DNA from 2 places in the Hyphomonas adhaerens MHS-3 genome. Region 2 is predicted to be linked to the other one. Evidence: predicted binding sites of a transcription regulator. Region 2 holds the regulator's gene; the other holds the start of a gene.
The links. The regulator HrcA, encoded in region 2, represses chaperone genes, less so after heat shock. The targets are predictions, from matches to a motif close to GTTAGCANTCNNCNNNGNNGANTGCTAAC.

Region 1: a site for HrcA is predicted at 4,884-4,912, ahead of groES (co-chaperone GroES). Genes of this name have one in related genera too.

Annotation. Positions count from the first base shown of each region.
Region 1 covers NZ_ARYH01000004.1:87,223-94,116, forward strand. The annotation lists gene HAD_RS18475 (alpha/beta hydrolase) at 1-929, shown strand, start outside; gene HAD_RS16915 (M20/M25/M40 family metallo-hydrolase) at 956-2,488, opposite strand; gene HAD_RS16920 (DUF3137 domain-containing protein) at 2,627-3,805, opposite strand; gene HAD_RS16925 (GGDEF domain-containing protein) at 3,845-4,600, opposite strand; gene groES (co-chaperone GroES) at 4,983-5,273, shown strand; gene groL (chaperonin GroEL) at 5,329-6,894, shown strand, end outside.
Region 2 covers NZ_ARYH01000001.1:1,180,837-1,187,730, reverse strand. The annotation lists gene rph (ribonuclease PH) at 1-362, opposite strand, end outside; gene HAD_RS05895 (formate--tetrahydrofolate ligase) at 452-2,122, shown strand; gene HAD_RS05890 (autorepressor SdpR family transcription factor) at 2,197-2,493, shown strand; gene HAD_RS05885 (SdpI family protein) at 2,490-3,203, shown strand; gene hrcA (heat-inducible transcriptional repressor HrcA) at 3,276-4,334, shown strand; gene HAD_RS05875 (nucleotide exchange factor GrpE) at 4,334-4,891, shown strand; gene HAD_RS05870 (protein phosphatase 2C domain-containing protein) at 4,888-5,736, opposite strand; gene HAD_RS05865 (OmpA family protein) at 5,739-6,725, opposite strand; gene HAD_RS05860 (DUF2061 domain-containing protein) at 6,801-6,894, opposite strand, start outside.

The DNA.
Region 1 (6,894 bases), on a different contig from region 2:
CGCCGGCGCCTCCTCCGCCTGCGCCGCCGCCTCCCGCACCTCCTCCTCCGGCGCCGCCCGTATCACCTCCGCCGCCGCCCTATGTGCCGGCCAGCGCAAGCAATGTCGTTTACGGAACAGGGCCTGTTGCAGGCGGGACAAAAGACCTGAAGCTTGACGTCTACCAGACAGGTGAAGCGTGCACGGATCTTCGTCCGTTCGTCATGCTGATCCATGGCGGCGGGTTTGAAGAAGGCTCCAAAAGCATGTCGCCCTGGCGCAGCATTGCCGATGACCTGACCGACCTGGGCTATACGGCGATATCAATCGACTACCGGATGATCGGCGACACGCCGCGGCCATCCACGGAATTCCGGCCCCTGCGCGACGACATCTACAGGGCCGGGCTTGGCCCTCTGATTTCGTATAATGAGGCGCTGCAGGCCGATGCCATTGCCAGCGCAATCGAAGACACCGTCACAGCCATCCGCTGGGTCGATGCGAACCAGGACGCCCTCTGTGTGGACATGTCCCGGTTCGCGGTGTGGGGAGATTCCGCCGGTGCCATCATGGGCCTGCATGCGGCTTATGGCATGGACGCCTACAACATCCCGGTTCCCGAACCGGATGTGGTGATCGACTATTGGGGCCGTTTCATTACCAATGGAAACCTGATGACCTCCGGTGAGCCGCCGGCGTTCATCCTGCATGGCACGCAGGACGATGTCGTCAATTACAATTTCGCGCTCGATATCCGGAACCAGACGAACGCGGCCGGTATTCCGTATGCCTTCTATTCTGTGACAGGCGGCAAGCATGGCTTCGAGGAAATCCCGATCGACACGCTTCGCGTCAACGGGATCTCGCTCCGCCAGCTCACGCTGGACTTTGTATCAGATCATCTGGAAGGCGGATCGCCGGGATACGAGACGCATCTCGTCCCGAAATAATGGTGCCGGGGCGCGGTTTTACCGGCTCAGTTATCCTTCTCTTCCGTACTGTCATCGAATGGGGTCAGCATCAGGCCGTGGAGTGCACGTACGCCGGCATAATAGTTCCCGATCCGCATGTTCTCATTTGCCGCGTGCTGGTTGTTGTCGGCATTCACAAGCGGCAACAACATGATGGGTGCCCCCAGCGCGCGGAGACCGGACGTCGGCACCGTTCCGCCCATCAGCGGAATGCGAACGGGCGCTTCGCCGAATGTTTCCGTCAAGGAGGTGACGATCCAGTTACCGACCGGCGCAGTCAGCGGCGTCTGAAGCGCGGGCGCACCGCCTCCCTTGGTCATGTAGGCGAGGCGCGGATAGGTTTGCCGCTCTTCCTCGGTCGGCACCCCATCCACCAGATGATACCCCTGCGCCTGGATATGCGCGCGGGCGAGTGACAGGAGACGCTGTGGCGGCGTCGCAGGAACCGTCCGCATACCAATGGCGGCTGTTGCACTTTCCGGAATAATCGTGCGGCGGGAAGCCCCGACATCGGCCGAGCGGATACCGGCGATGTTGAACGACGGATAGTTGATCGCCTCCTGATAGCTGGCGCCAACGCAATCGGCTTCGGCAATCCCGATCCTTCGGTTGATGGCGGCCTCATCGTCCGGCACCGAGGCAAAGGCGGCTTTGGTTTCCTCATCGAAGACGACGCCATCATAGAACCCCTCCACCGTCACCCGGCCGCAATCATCCTTGAATGTGGATAGCAGGCTGGCCAGAAGCTGGGCGGGATTGGGCGAATAATTGCCATAGTGACCGGAGTGCAGTTCGGTACGCGCCCCGAAAACCGTCAGTTCGAACCCGGCACCGCCACGGTGCCCGTAGACGACGGTGGGACGGTTCGAAATGTGCATCGGGCCATCCAACATGACAATCGCATCGGCCGCCAGAAGGCCTGCGTTCCGCGTCACCACATCGCCCAGGGTCCGCGGGCCGCCTTCTTCATGGGAGTCGAGGAGGATCTTGATATTCACCGCGGGCTCAAGACCTTCCGCCTGCAGCGCATTCATCGCCGCCAGCAGCATGATGATCGGCGCCTTGTCGTCTGCGGCGGAGCGGGCAAACAGGCGGTCGTCCGGATCAGCCTCCCCTTTCAGCAGGCGCTCAAGCGGCAGCACGTCTCCCCCGGCGGTCTTCAGGACCGGCGACCATGGGCTTTCCTGATCCCATTCTTCGGGATGCACCGGCTGGCCGTCCATATGGGCATAGAACAGGACCGTCTTCCGGTCCGGCGACAGATCAGGCCAGGCCGCATAGACCATCGGGGTGTCGCCATCGGCAAGCTGCTGGGCGTCGTAACCGTATCTCTGGAATTCTGCTTCGATCCAGTCGGCGTTCGCCCGGATGTCCGCAGTCGATTGCGTCGTGACGTTCGGCAAGCGCAGGAACGCCACCCATTCTTCAAGGCTGTCGACTGTGGCCGCTTCCACGGGGTCGTCAGCTGCGGCTGGCAAGGGCGCAAGACAGAGGCACATTGCTGCGGCTGCGCTGAAAAGACGAAGAGGAGAAATCATGTCTGAGGCTCCTGGCCATGATGGGATACGTGAACCCGGACACCTTGATCACGCAGGCGCCCCGGCCATCAAGGCGAGGCTGAACAACGGGGCCGATCCGGCGCAGTTCGCCCGATATCGCGGCAGCCGGCAGTCAGACTACAGGCGGCCCTGCACCCATTCGCGGGTGAGGAAGCCGTCGATCAGGTCGCAAACAAGGCCCAGTTCCGACAGTGCGGTGGAGAAGCGCCGCGGATCGACCAGGGGCCGGAAGACAGAGCCTGCCTCGAACTGGTTGTCGGCCTCCAGCGCCAGCGTCATGTGGCCCTGATCGAACAGGCCGCGCAGCTTGCCGCCGGAGAAGTGGCGTTCCAGGGCGATCAGGCGCTCCATCCGGTCCGGAGAGAGCAAGGCCCGCGCCTCGACCTGGTCGCTGGAATAGACGGTGAAAGCCTCGTCGAGTTCCCGGGAGATCAGCTGCACCTTGTCGAGGTCGCCCGCGCCCTTGCCGCGTTTCCACCAGCCTGAACGCGCCATCAGCGTGCGGCCGGAAAAGCGCTGGGGGTATTCGATATGAATCAGGATGCCCTGGAAAACGGTCTGGCTGTTCTTGCCGCCGGTATCGAGCTTCGCTTCGACAAGCGCGAATTTGGTCCCAGCACGCTCGCCTTCGATCAGGTCTTCGAATTTACGCTGGCTGTGGCCCGGCAGAAGCGCCGCATCTTTCAGGATCTGATAGGCCGGGGTCGGCGCCGGATTGCCGGACGCATCATGCGTGGTGACCTGGACATCGCCGAACAGGGTGGAGATCTTGCGCGCCTTGCCGGTCTGCGGTCCGTTGACGGCTTCCATCAATTCCTTGCTGCGCGTTTTGAGCGACTGAAAATCCTCAATGCCGGAAAGGTCCGGATGCAGGGTTTCATAGCGGAAGCCGAACGGCCTGCAGGCCGTCTTGAGGATGAGGTCCTTGGTCTGGGACTTCATCGAATAGACTTTCAGCCAGTCGAAGCCTGAGATGCCCGCGACGAGAATGGCGCCGATAAAGAAGGATAGCGGAAAGAAGAAGCCCGGCCCGCCTAACAGGACCATCATGGCGATGATCACCGGCACAGCCACGAGGACGCCAAGAACGGTGCGGGACTTTGCACGCGCAATGGTTTGCTTGCGGAGCGTCTCCCGCACGCCGAGTTCGGGGGCAAGTTCCGTTTCCCAGATCCGCTCGACGTCCGCGAATTCCGGCCTCTGGCGCGCCAGCAGGCTCAGCGGTTGCGCATTGCGGATCGCGGCATCGATTTCGCTGGTATTGCCGATTTCCATGGCGATTCCCCCTTCACGCATTCATGCCGTGCGAGAAGGCAGGAATCCAGCCCGGACCGGTCAGGCAGAAACGGCGAGGCGCGGCCCGGCATAGGTGACGCGGTTGCGCCCCGTGGTTTTCGAGACGTAGAGCGCGCGGTCGGCAGCTTCCAGCACGCGGTCCAGCGAGGCGTCGCCCGAAAGCATTTCGAACCCGAAGCTGGCGGTAATGGACAGGGACTTCCCATTGTATTCGATCTCGGCATGCTCCAGCCGCTCGCGCAGGCGGTCGCAGACCAGCCAGGCCTGGTCGCGGTTGACCTGCGACAGGAGCACAACGAACTCCTCCCCGCCCCAGCGGCCCAGCTTGTCAAAAGGCCCGCGCAGCTCGGAATAGGCAATCTCCGCGATCCGTTTCAGGATGGCATCCCCGGCCTGGTGTCCATGAAGGTCGTTGACTCGTTTGAACTGGTCGAGGTCGAACAGGACGACCGCGGCCATGCCGCCGGCGCGTTTCTGGCGATGTATCTCGTCTTCGGCCGAAATGCGGAAGAAGCGGCGGTTCAGCAGGCCGGTCAGCGGGTCGGTGGAGGCCAGGGATTCAAGTTGGCGCTGGTAACGCTTCAGCTGGAACTCGTGTTGGGACGCAATAGTGGCCGTCGGAATGGCGACGCAGGCCGCCACAACAAGGTTCGCCACCAGGAAACGCCGCGGATCGTCAAGCATGCCGATCTGATAGACAAAGACCGAAAAGGTGAATGACAGGCAAAGCGCTGTCATCGCAACAAAGACGAAGAACGTCAGTGAATCCTTGATGTCCCGTGCGTATGCGCTCATCCGCCCTGCTCTCCTAATTTGATGCCCGGTATCCTACCCGAATGTGCGGTGGTTATTACACATAATGGCTACCGCCCCGCCAAATTGCGTCGGCAAATTTGGCGATGCGGTTTCAGACTTTGGAAATGGGTTCGGCCAGGCCAGAGCGGCTTCTCTTTATAATTGAGGGGCGGCACGCCTTCGCCGGGGACGCCACTTTCGGCGTAAACAGGCCACAACCGGCAAAAAAATTTACAACGATCCTGTTGACGCTATTGGGTCCGCGCCCTACTTCCGCATCACCGCTAGCAGTCAGCAGTGGTGAGTGCTAATTCGCTGCTGAAGGCCGCTGGCTCCCGTGAGATCAATTCAAACTCGCATACAAGATTAGAGGGCAAAAGCCATGAAACTTCGTCCCCTGCACGATCGCGTCGTCGTACGCCGCGTCAAGGAAGAGGAAAAGACCAAGGGCGGCATCATCATCCCCGACACGGCAAAGGAAAAGCCGCAGGAAGGTGAAGTGGTCGCAGTCGGTAAAGGCCTGGCCGGTGAAGACGGCAAAACCGTCGCGCTGGACGTCAAAAAGGGCGACCGCGTCCTGTTCGGCAAATGGTCCGGCACGGAAGTCACCGTTGATGGCGACGACCTGCTCATCATGAAAGAGAGCGACATCATGGGTGTGCTGGAGAAATAATCTCCGCCCCTGACCGCTTTCCAGAAATACAGCAAATTCAAAGAGGAAACTCGAAATGGCTGCAAAACACGTAGTTTTTGGCGCTGAAGCCCGCGAAAAGATGCTCAAGGGCGTCGACACGCTGGCCAACGCCGTAAAAGTCACGCTCGGCCCGAAAGGCCGTAACGTCGTCATCGAAAAATCCTTCGGCGCACCGCGCACCACGAAGGACGGCGTCACCGTCGCAAAAGAGATCGAGCTGGAAGACAAGCTCGAGAACATGGGCGCGCAGATGCTGCGCGAAGTCGCCTCCAAGGCCAACGATGTGGCCGGTGACGGCACCACGACGGCAACCGTTCTCGCTCAGGCCATCGTTCGCGAAGGCATGAAGCGCGTCGCTGCCGGCATGAACCCGATGGACCTGAAGCGCGGCATCGAAAAAGCCTCCGCTGAAGTGGTCAAGGACCTTGCCCACCACTCCAAGAAAGTGAAGTCCAACGACGAGATCGCCCAGGTCGGCACGATTTCCGCGAACGGCGACACCGAAGTCGGCGCGATGATCGCTGAAGCCATGGCGAAAGTCGGCAATGAAGGCGTCATCACGGTTGAAGAAGCCAAGTCGCTCGAAACCGAACTCGACGTCGTCGAAGGCATGCAGTTCGATCGCGGCTACCTGTCGCCGTACTTCATCACCAACCCGGACAAGATGATCGCCGAACTCGAAGACGCGTACATCCTGCTTCACGAGTCCAAACTGTCCAGCCTGCAGCCGATGCTGCCGATCCTGGAACAGGTTGTTCAATCCCAGAAGCCGCTGCTCATCATCGCTGAAGACGTCGATGGCGAAGCCCTGGCAACCCTGGTGGTCAACAAGCTGCGTGGCGGCCTGAAGATCGCTGCTGTGAAAGCCCCTGGCTTCGGCGACCGCCGCAAGGCCATGCTGCAGGACATCGCTGTCCTCACCGGCGGCCAGGTCATCTCCGAAGACCTCGGCATCAAGCTGGAAAACATCTCGATGGACATGCTGGGCACAGCCAAGCGCGTTTCCATCGACAAGGACAACACGACCATCGTCGACGGCGCCGGCAAGAAGAAAGACATCGAAGCTCGCGTGTCCCAGATCCGCAAGCAGATCGACGACACCTCGTCCGACTATGACCGTGAGAAACTGCAGGAACGCCTGGCCAAGCTGGCTGGCGGTGTTGCCGTGATCAAGGTCGGCGGCGCAACCGAAGTCGAAGTGAAAGAGCGTAAGGACCGCGTCGACGACGCCCTGAACGCAACCCGCGCCGCTGTCGAAGAAGGCATCGTTCCGGGTGGTGGTACGGCCCTGCTCCGCGCCTCCAAGAACATCGACTCTGTTGGTGACAATGATGACGAGAAAGCCGGCATCGACATCGTCCGCAAGGCGCTCGAAGCTCCGGTTCGTCAGATCGCCGAAAACGCGGGTGTCGAAGGTTCTGTGGTCGTGAACACGATCCTGCAGACCAAGAGCCGCTCGCACGGCTTCAACGCCCAGACCGAAGAATATGGCGACCTGGTTGCCATGGGCGTCATCGACCCGGTGAAAGTTGTCCGCTCGGCCCTGCAGAACGCCTCTTCCGTGGCTGGCCTGCTGATCACGACGGAAGCTGCCATCGCC
Region 2 (6,894 bases):
TCGCAGTCGATCGTGATCTGGTTCTCTCCCAGCGCCGCCAGATCGCAGACCGAACGCAGCGAGCGGCCGATCAGGCGCTGGATTTCCTGTGTCCGGCCGGACTGCTTGCCGGCAGCCGCCTCGCGGCGCCCACGGGTATGCGTTGCACGCGGCAGCATGCCGTATTCCGCTGTCACCCAGCCACGCCCCTGCCCCTTCATCCAGCCCGGGACACGGTTCTCCCAGCTGGCGGTGCACAGGACATGGGTGTTCCCGAACTTCGCCAGGCACGAGCCTTCGGCGTAGCGGGTCACCTCGGTCTCGAGAACAATCTCGCGCATCTGGTCAAAAGGGCGGCCTGACGGACGGACGAGCTGGCTCATGGGGGACCTCCTGTTTGGTGCCACGCCTGATTGCGGGTTTTGGCGCACCTGTCTACACCGGATCGCCGAGGGAACAGAAAGCGGGGCTTATGAGCAACGACATCACGATTGCGCGTGGCGCAAAGAAACTGCCTATCGGACAGGTCGGCCAGCGCCTCGGCGTCGGCGCGCAGGACCTCATTCCATTCGGCTATGACAAGGCCAAGATCAGCAACCACTATCTGGCCAGCCTGAAACAGAAGAAGGATGGCAAGCTCATCCTCGTCACGGCGATCAATCCGACACCTGCGGGCGAAGGCAAGACCACCACCTCCATCGGCCTGGCCGATGCGCTGAAGCGTCTGGACAAAAAAGCCCTGCTCTGCCTGCGGGAGCCGTCGCTCGGCCCCTGCTTCGGCATGAAAGGCGGCGCAACGGGCGGCGGCCGGGCACAAGTTGTTCCAATGGAAGACATCAACCTGCATTTCACGGGCGATTTCCACGCAATCACGTCGGCGCACAACCTGCTGGCCGCGATGATCGACAATCATCTCCACTGGGGTGCGGAGTCCGGACTGGAATCCACGCGCGTCGCCTGGCGCCGCGTGCTGGACATGAATGACCGCAATCTGCGCCAGATCGTGACCGGCCTTGGCGGCTCGGGCAATGGCGCCCCGATGGAGTCGGGGTTCGACATTACGGTCGCATCGGAAATCATGGCCATTCTCTGCCTCGCAAAGGACGCGCACGATCTGGAGGAACGGCTGGAGCGGATCGTCATCGGCTACAAGCGCGGGCGCGTGGCGGTCACCGCAAAGGATATCGGAGCTGTCGGCGCCATGATGGCCCTGCTGCGTTACGCCATGCTGCCCAATCTGGTGCAGACGCTGGAGAACAATCCCGTCCTCATCCATGGCGGACCGTTTGCCAATATCGCGCATGGCTGCAACTCGGTCATAGCGACGAAGGCCGCGCTGAAGATGTCGGATTATGTCGTCACCGAAGCCGGTTTCGGGGCTGACCTCGGCGCAGAAAAGTTCTTCAACATCAAATGCCGCCAGGCAGGCCTGACCCCATCGGCCGCCGTTGTTGTCGCCACTGTCCGTGCCCTGAAAATGCATGGCGGCCTGTCGCTCAAGGAATCGGCCTCCGTGGGGTATGGCGCGCTGGAAGCCGGTCTCGGCAATCTCGGGCGCCACATCGAGAACCTGAAGAAATTCGGCGTGCCGGTTGTCGTCGCCATCAACCGGTTCACCTCCGACACGTCCAGCGAGCTGGCCGCCATCGAATCCTATTGCCATGACCTTGGTGTGCCAGTGTCGGTCTGCACGCACTGGGCCGAAGGCGGCCGCGGCGCGGAAGACCTGGCGCGGAAAGTTATCGACACGATGGAGACGCATCCGTCCGAGTTCAAACCGCTCTATCGGGATGAAGCGCCCCTGCTGGAAAAGATCGAAACCGTGGCCCGCGAGATCTATCGCGCCGAACGGGTCGAGGCATCTGACAATGTCCGCGCCGCACTGCGGCGGATGGAAGAGGCCGGCTATGGCCGCCTGCCGGTCTGCATGGCCAAGACGCAGTACAGCTTCTCCAACAATCCGAAACTGGTCGGTGCGCCGGACAAGCATGTCCTGCAATTGCGGGAGGTACGCCTGTCGGCAGGCGCCGGCTTCGTCGTCGGCATTTGCGGAGACATCATGACCATGCCCGGCCTGCCCCGGCACCCGGCGGCCGAGGGCGTTTCTCTCAATTCCGACGGTGAAATCGAAGGCCTGTACTAGCCTTTCCGGCACCCGCCCTTGGCGCAGAGCGATGCCTGTTTGACTCAATTTAGCATTTTCACTAATTAGCAGAAATGCAAAACGCCGTCTTCAAGGCCCTGTCCCATCCTGCCCGCCGGCAGATCCTGACGCTCCTGCGCCAGGGCCCGCGGCTTGCCGGGGACCTCGCTGCCGAGTTCGACACGAGCTGGCCGACCATGAGCCGGCACCTCGCCGTGCTGAAGGACGCCGAGCTGGTTACGGCCGAACGGCAGGGCAACCAGATTCTCTACCGCATCAATACCAGCGTGCTGGAAGACGCCGCCACCGCCCTGCTCGGCCTGATCGGCCGGGATGACGGTGATGACCCCATCAAGGAGGCAGCCGAATGAAACCCTTTATCCGTAATGGCCTGTTGATCACGGCGGGCGCGGTCGTTGCAGGCGCAGCGATCTCGGCGGCCGCCACCTTTGCCCTGCCGGCGACGGGAGAGTTCCCGGTGCATTGGGGCGCCGACGGGTCGCCGGACCGATGGGCCGACCGCGCCGGGGCGGTGCGTTACCTCTGGATCATGCCGGCCATCACGCTCGCTGTCGGGCTGCTCCTCGCCGCCGTGCCGGTGATCGACCCGCGCAAGGGCAATATCGAGACAGGCCGCCGCGGCTATGTCGCGGTCTGGCTGGGGGTGATGGTGCTGCTGACCTGCATTCATGGCGGCACTGCCCTGCAGATGCTCCATCCCGGCGACAGCGCCGGCGGGTCTGGCCAGATGGTGCGCTGGGTGATCGCGGGCGCCGCTGTGCTGATGATCATTATCGGCAATTACCTGCCGAAGACGCGGTCCAGCTTCTTCTTCGGGATCCGGACTCCCTGGACGCTGTCTTCCGATACGGCCTGGGAAAAGACCCACCGGATCGCCGGCCCCCTGTACATGGGCGCCGGGGCGCTGGGCCTTGCCGGCGCCTTTATCCTGAACGGTATCTGGCTGGCCGTTCAGCTGCCGGTGCTGGTCATTGGCGCGGCGCTGATCTCGTCCATTTACTCCTATTTCGCCTGGCGGACCGCCCCGGACCGCGACCATGGCACCAACCTCACGGTGTGAGGCCTATTGAACCCCGGGCACCGGCCCCCTATCCCTTTCAGTATGCAGACACATCCGGACTCCCAATCGCTGATGCAGCGCCTCGACCAGCGCTCGCGGGACATATTCCGCGAGATCGTCGAGGGCTACCTCATGACCGGAGAACCCGTCGGCTCCCGCACCCTGTCCAAGGGCGGCATTGCCCTCTCCCCCGCCTCGATCCGGAATGTCATGGCGGACCTGACCGAGCTGGGCCTGCTGGACGCGCCGCACATCTCTGCCGGACGGGCCCCGACCCATATGGGCCTGCGCCTGTTCGTGGACGGGTTCCTGGAGATCGGCGAACCGGCCCGGACGGACCGGGAAGCCATCGACGACCGGCTGAAGTCGGCCGGGGCGGATTTCGAGAATGTCCTGTCCGAAGCCTCAGGCATCCTGTCCGGCCTTGCGGGCGGCGCAGGTCTTGTGTCCTCGCCGAAGCGCGACGCCGCTGTGCGGCATGTCGAATTCCTGCCCCTCGGCCCGCGCGATGCCATCTGCATCCTGCTGACCGAAGATGGCGACGTGGAAAACCGCTTCATCCAGGTGCCGGAAGGCCTGCCCTCCACCGCCCTCATCGAAGCGGGCAATTACCTTTCCACCCGCATGAAGGGCCGCACGCTCGCCGAAGCGGCGCAGGATGTCCGCGACGAGCTGAGCTCCCGCCGGGCGCAGCTGGACGTGACCGCCGCCGGACTTGTCGAACAAGGCCTCGCCCAGTGGAGCGGCGAAACGCCCGGCCGGGGCCGTTCGCTGATCGTGCGCGGCCGCGCGAACCTTCTGGAAGATGCCAAGGCCGCCGAGGATCTCGACCGGGTGCGCCAGCTGTTCAATGAGCTGGAACGCCAGCAGAATGTGCTCGATATCCTCGATACGACGCGGGAAGCTGGCGGGGTGCGACTCTTCATCGGCTCCGAAAACCAGCTTTTCCCGTTATCAGGTTCAAGTGTGATCGTCGCACCCTATATGGGTGGCGGAAAACAGGTCATTGGGGCACTTGGCGTGATTGGCCCGACACGGCTGAATTATGCAAGAGTGATCCCGATGGTAGACTATACAGCGAAGGTCGTGGGCGAGATCCTCTCCCGCCGCCGCGCCAAGGACGGAAAATGATGAGCGACGAAGCGAAGACTGAAGACACCGAAGCTGTCGAAACGCCTGAGACCGACGCCCCGGAAGAGGCGACGCCGGAAGACACGATCCTGCGCCTCGAAGCGGAGAAGGAAGAAATGCGCGGCCAGCTGCTGCGCACGCTCGCCGATCTCGACAATACCCGCAAGCGCGCCCAGAAAGAGGTCGCCGATGCACGGGTCTATGCCATCGAGAAGTTTGCCGCTGAACTGCTGAGCGTGTCGGACAATCTCGCCCGCGCCCTGTCGGCCCTGTCCGATGACGACCGGGCCGGCCTGTCGGAGCCAGGCAAGAACCTGCTCGGCGGCATCGAGATGACCGAGAAGGAACTGCACACGGCTCTGGCCCGCAACGGCGTGACCGTGATCGCTGCCATGCCGGGCGATGCCTTCGACCCGAACCTGCACCAGGCGGTGGCAAACGTCCCCTCCCCGCAGGCCAATGGCACGATCCATGACGTGTTCCAGCCCGGCTGGAAGATCGGCGACCGCGTCCTGCGCGCCGCCATGGTCGCCGTCAGCGCCGGCTCAACGAACTAGGCTTCGATTTTCAGGTAGACCGCTGAGGCGTCGTCCCTGCGCTTGATGCGGGGGATGTCGCCGTCCGGGGACTCCTCGAAATCGCGGAGCCTCCGGATCAGGGCAGGCAGGCCCTTGTCCGACAGGTCTGCCATCAGGCTTTCGAGCGTGTGCGTCGCATAGGGCGAGATCAGCCGGTAGAGCCCGTCGCTCATCAGGCAGACCTCATCGCCCGGACGCATTGCGAGACGCGCCGTCCTGAGATTGCTGACAACATCCGGCCCCAGGCCAAAGGCCGTCCCGATTTCATTGGACATCCGCCGGGCCTGGCGCAGCCAGCCCATACGCTCTTCAGGCGTCAGTGCCAGCATCCGGCGCGCGGTGGCGGTCTCGTCCTCGGCCTTCTCGGCCTGCCCGATCAGGCGAACGCCCGCCGCGGACCGGATGAGCGCCATGCAGTCGCCCATGAAGACGAACACCGCTTCTGCACCTTGCAGCCACATCCAGATTCCGGAAGCGATAGGCAGGGCTTCGCCCGGCAATTTGTCCAGCGGGATACGCGTTTCCGCTTCGGCTTGCTGGCGCACATCGGCCAGCACGGAGGCGAAATAGGCCTCTGGCGCGTCGCCAGCTTCAGGGCCCTGCATCAGCCGGTCTGACAGCGCTTCGGCGATCCAGGCCGCGCCGCTTTCGCAGGCCGGGAACGGGCGCAGATCGGTCACATCGGTCGCCCCGTCCAGCACCCAGGCCGTGCCGGCGGCCGCATCGAACCCGGCCCGGTCGTCACCTGTCTTGCCCGGAACACCGGGATCATTCACCGTGCTGACGACATCCAGCTGCATCGCCACGCCTCTTTCGTCATCCACCCTCAACGCTCTACCAGCTCGACCCGCCGGTTCTGGTCCCGTCCGGCATCGCTGGCATTGGAGAATACCGGCGACAAGGGGCCGACGCCGTGCGGCTCCAGCCGGTCGGGTGCGATGTCATAGTCCTGCTTCAGCGCATCGGCGACGGCGCGGGCGCGGTCATCCGACAGCTTGCTGTTATAGGCATAGGCGCCCTTGGAGTCGGTATGCCCCACCACATAAAACGCCTTGTCTGGATGGGTGGCCAGATAGTCGGCAATGGCATCAAGTGCGGCTTTCGATTCCGGCTTCAGCGTGGCCTTGTCGAAATCGAACACGATCCCGTTCAGAACGACGCGGCCATACTCTTCGATATCGGCGCCCATGGCTTCGGCATCCACCACGACGAGGCCCGTCTCGGCGGCTTCCACCTCGACGATGTCGATCAGCGTTCCGACATAGTTTCTTGCATGCTGTTCGACATAAATCACCACATAAGCCTTACCGGAAGCGCGCTGTTTGCTGGCCACAATGGCCCCTGCCCCGCCGGAGGATGACGTTCCGGAAAACATTGTTCCGACAGCACCGGGCTTGGTGGCCGGGTTCTCCTTGAAGGTCACCTCCATCCACTGGCGAGAGCCGACCGCCGCCCCTTTGCGGTCCGCCGACATCCCCTCACCGAGAATTTCGAATCCCTCTGCATTCAGCGCATCGAGATAGTTCTTGTAGACCTCGGAATAGGACCGGTCTTCGCCTTCATATTTGTAAAAGGTCCGGGTGACGCGGCCCTCGGTTTCGATCCAGTCGCCAATCTGGCGATAGCCGGTCACCGGCCCGACCGCGACCTTGTAAGGCTGATAGTTTTCAATGTGTTGCCAGGCGATCACTTGCCCGGGATAGCGTTCGATCATCGGGTGTTCGACCACCCCGTCGATATCCTGCGCAACGGCAATCGCCGGCAAGACCGCAAGACTGATCACGGCCGCCAATATGCGGATGACTTTCAACATGTACGTTCCTCCCACCTAACGTAGAGGAACTATGCGGCACATATCCTCACCTGGCCAGACGCAAGCCAGTTCCATTCAGCCGGCAGCCGCCCTTGCGGGCAGGCGGGCCCGGGCCCAGGCGCGTTCGTGCAGCGTGTAGGCAGCTGTCTGGACCAGCGGCTCGATCAGG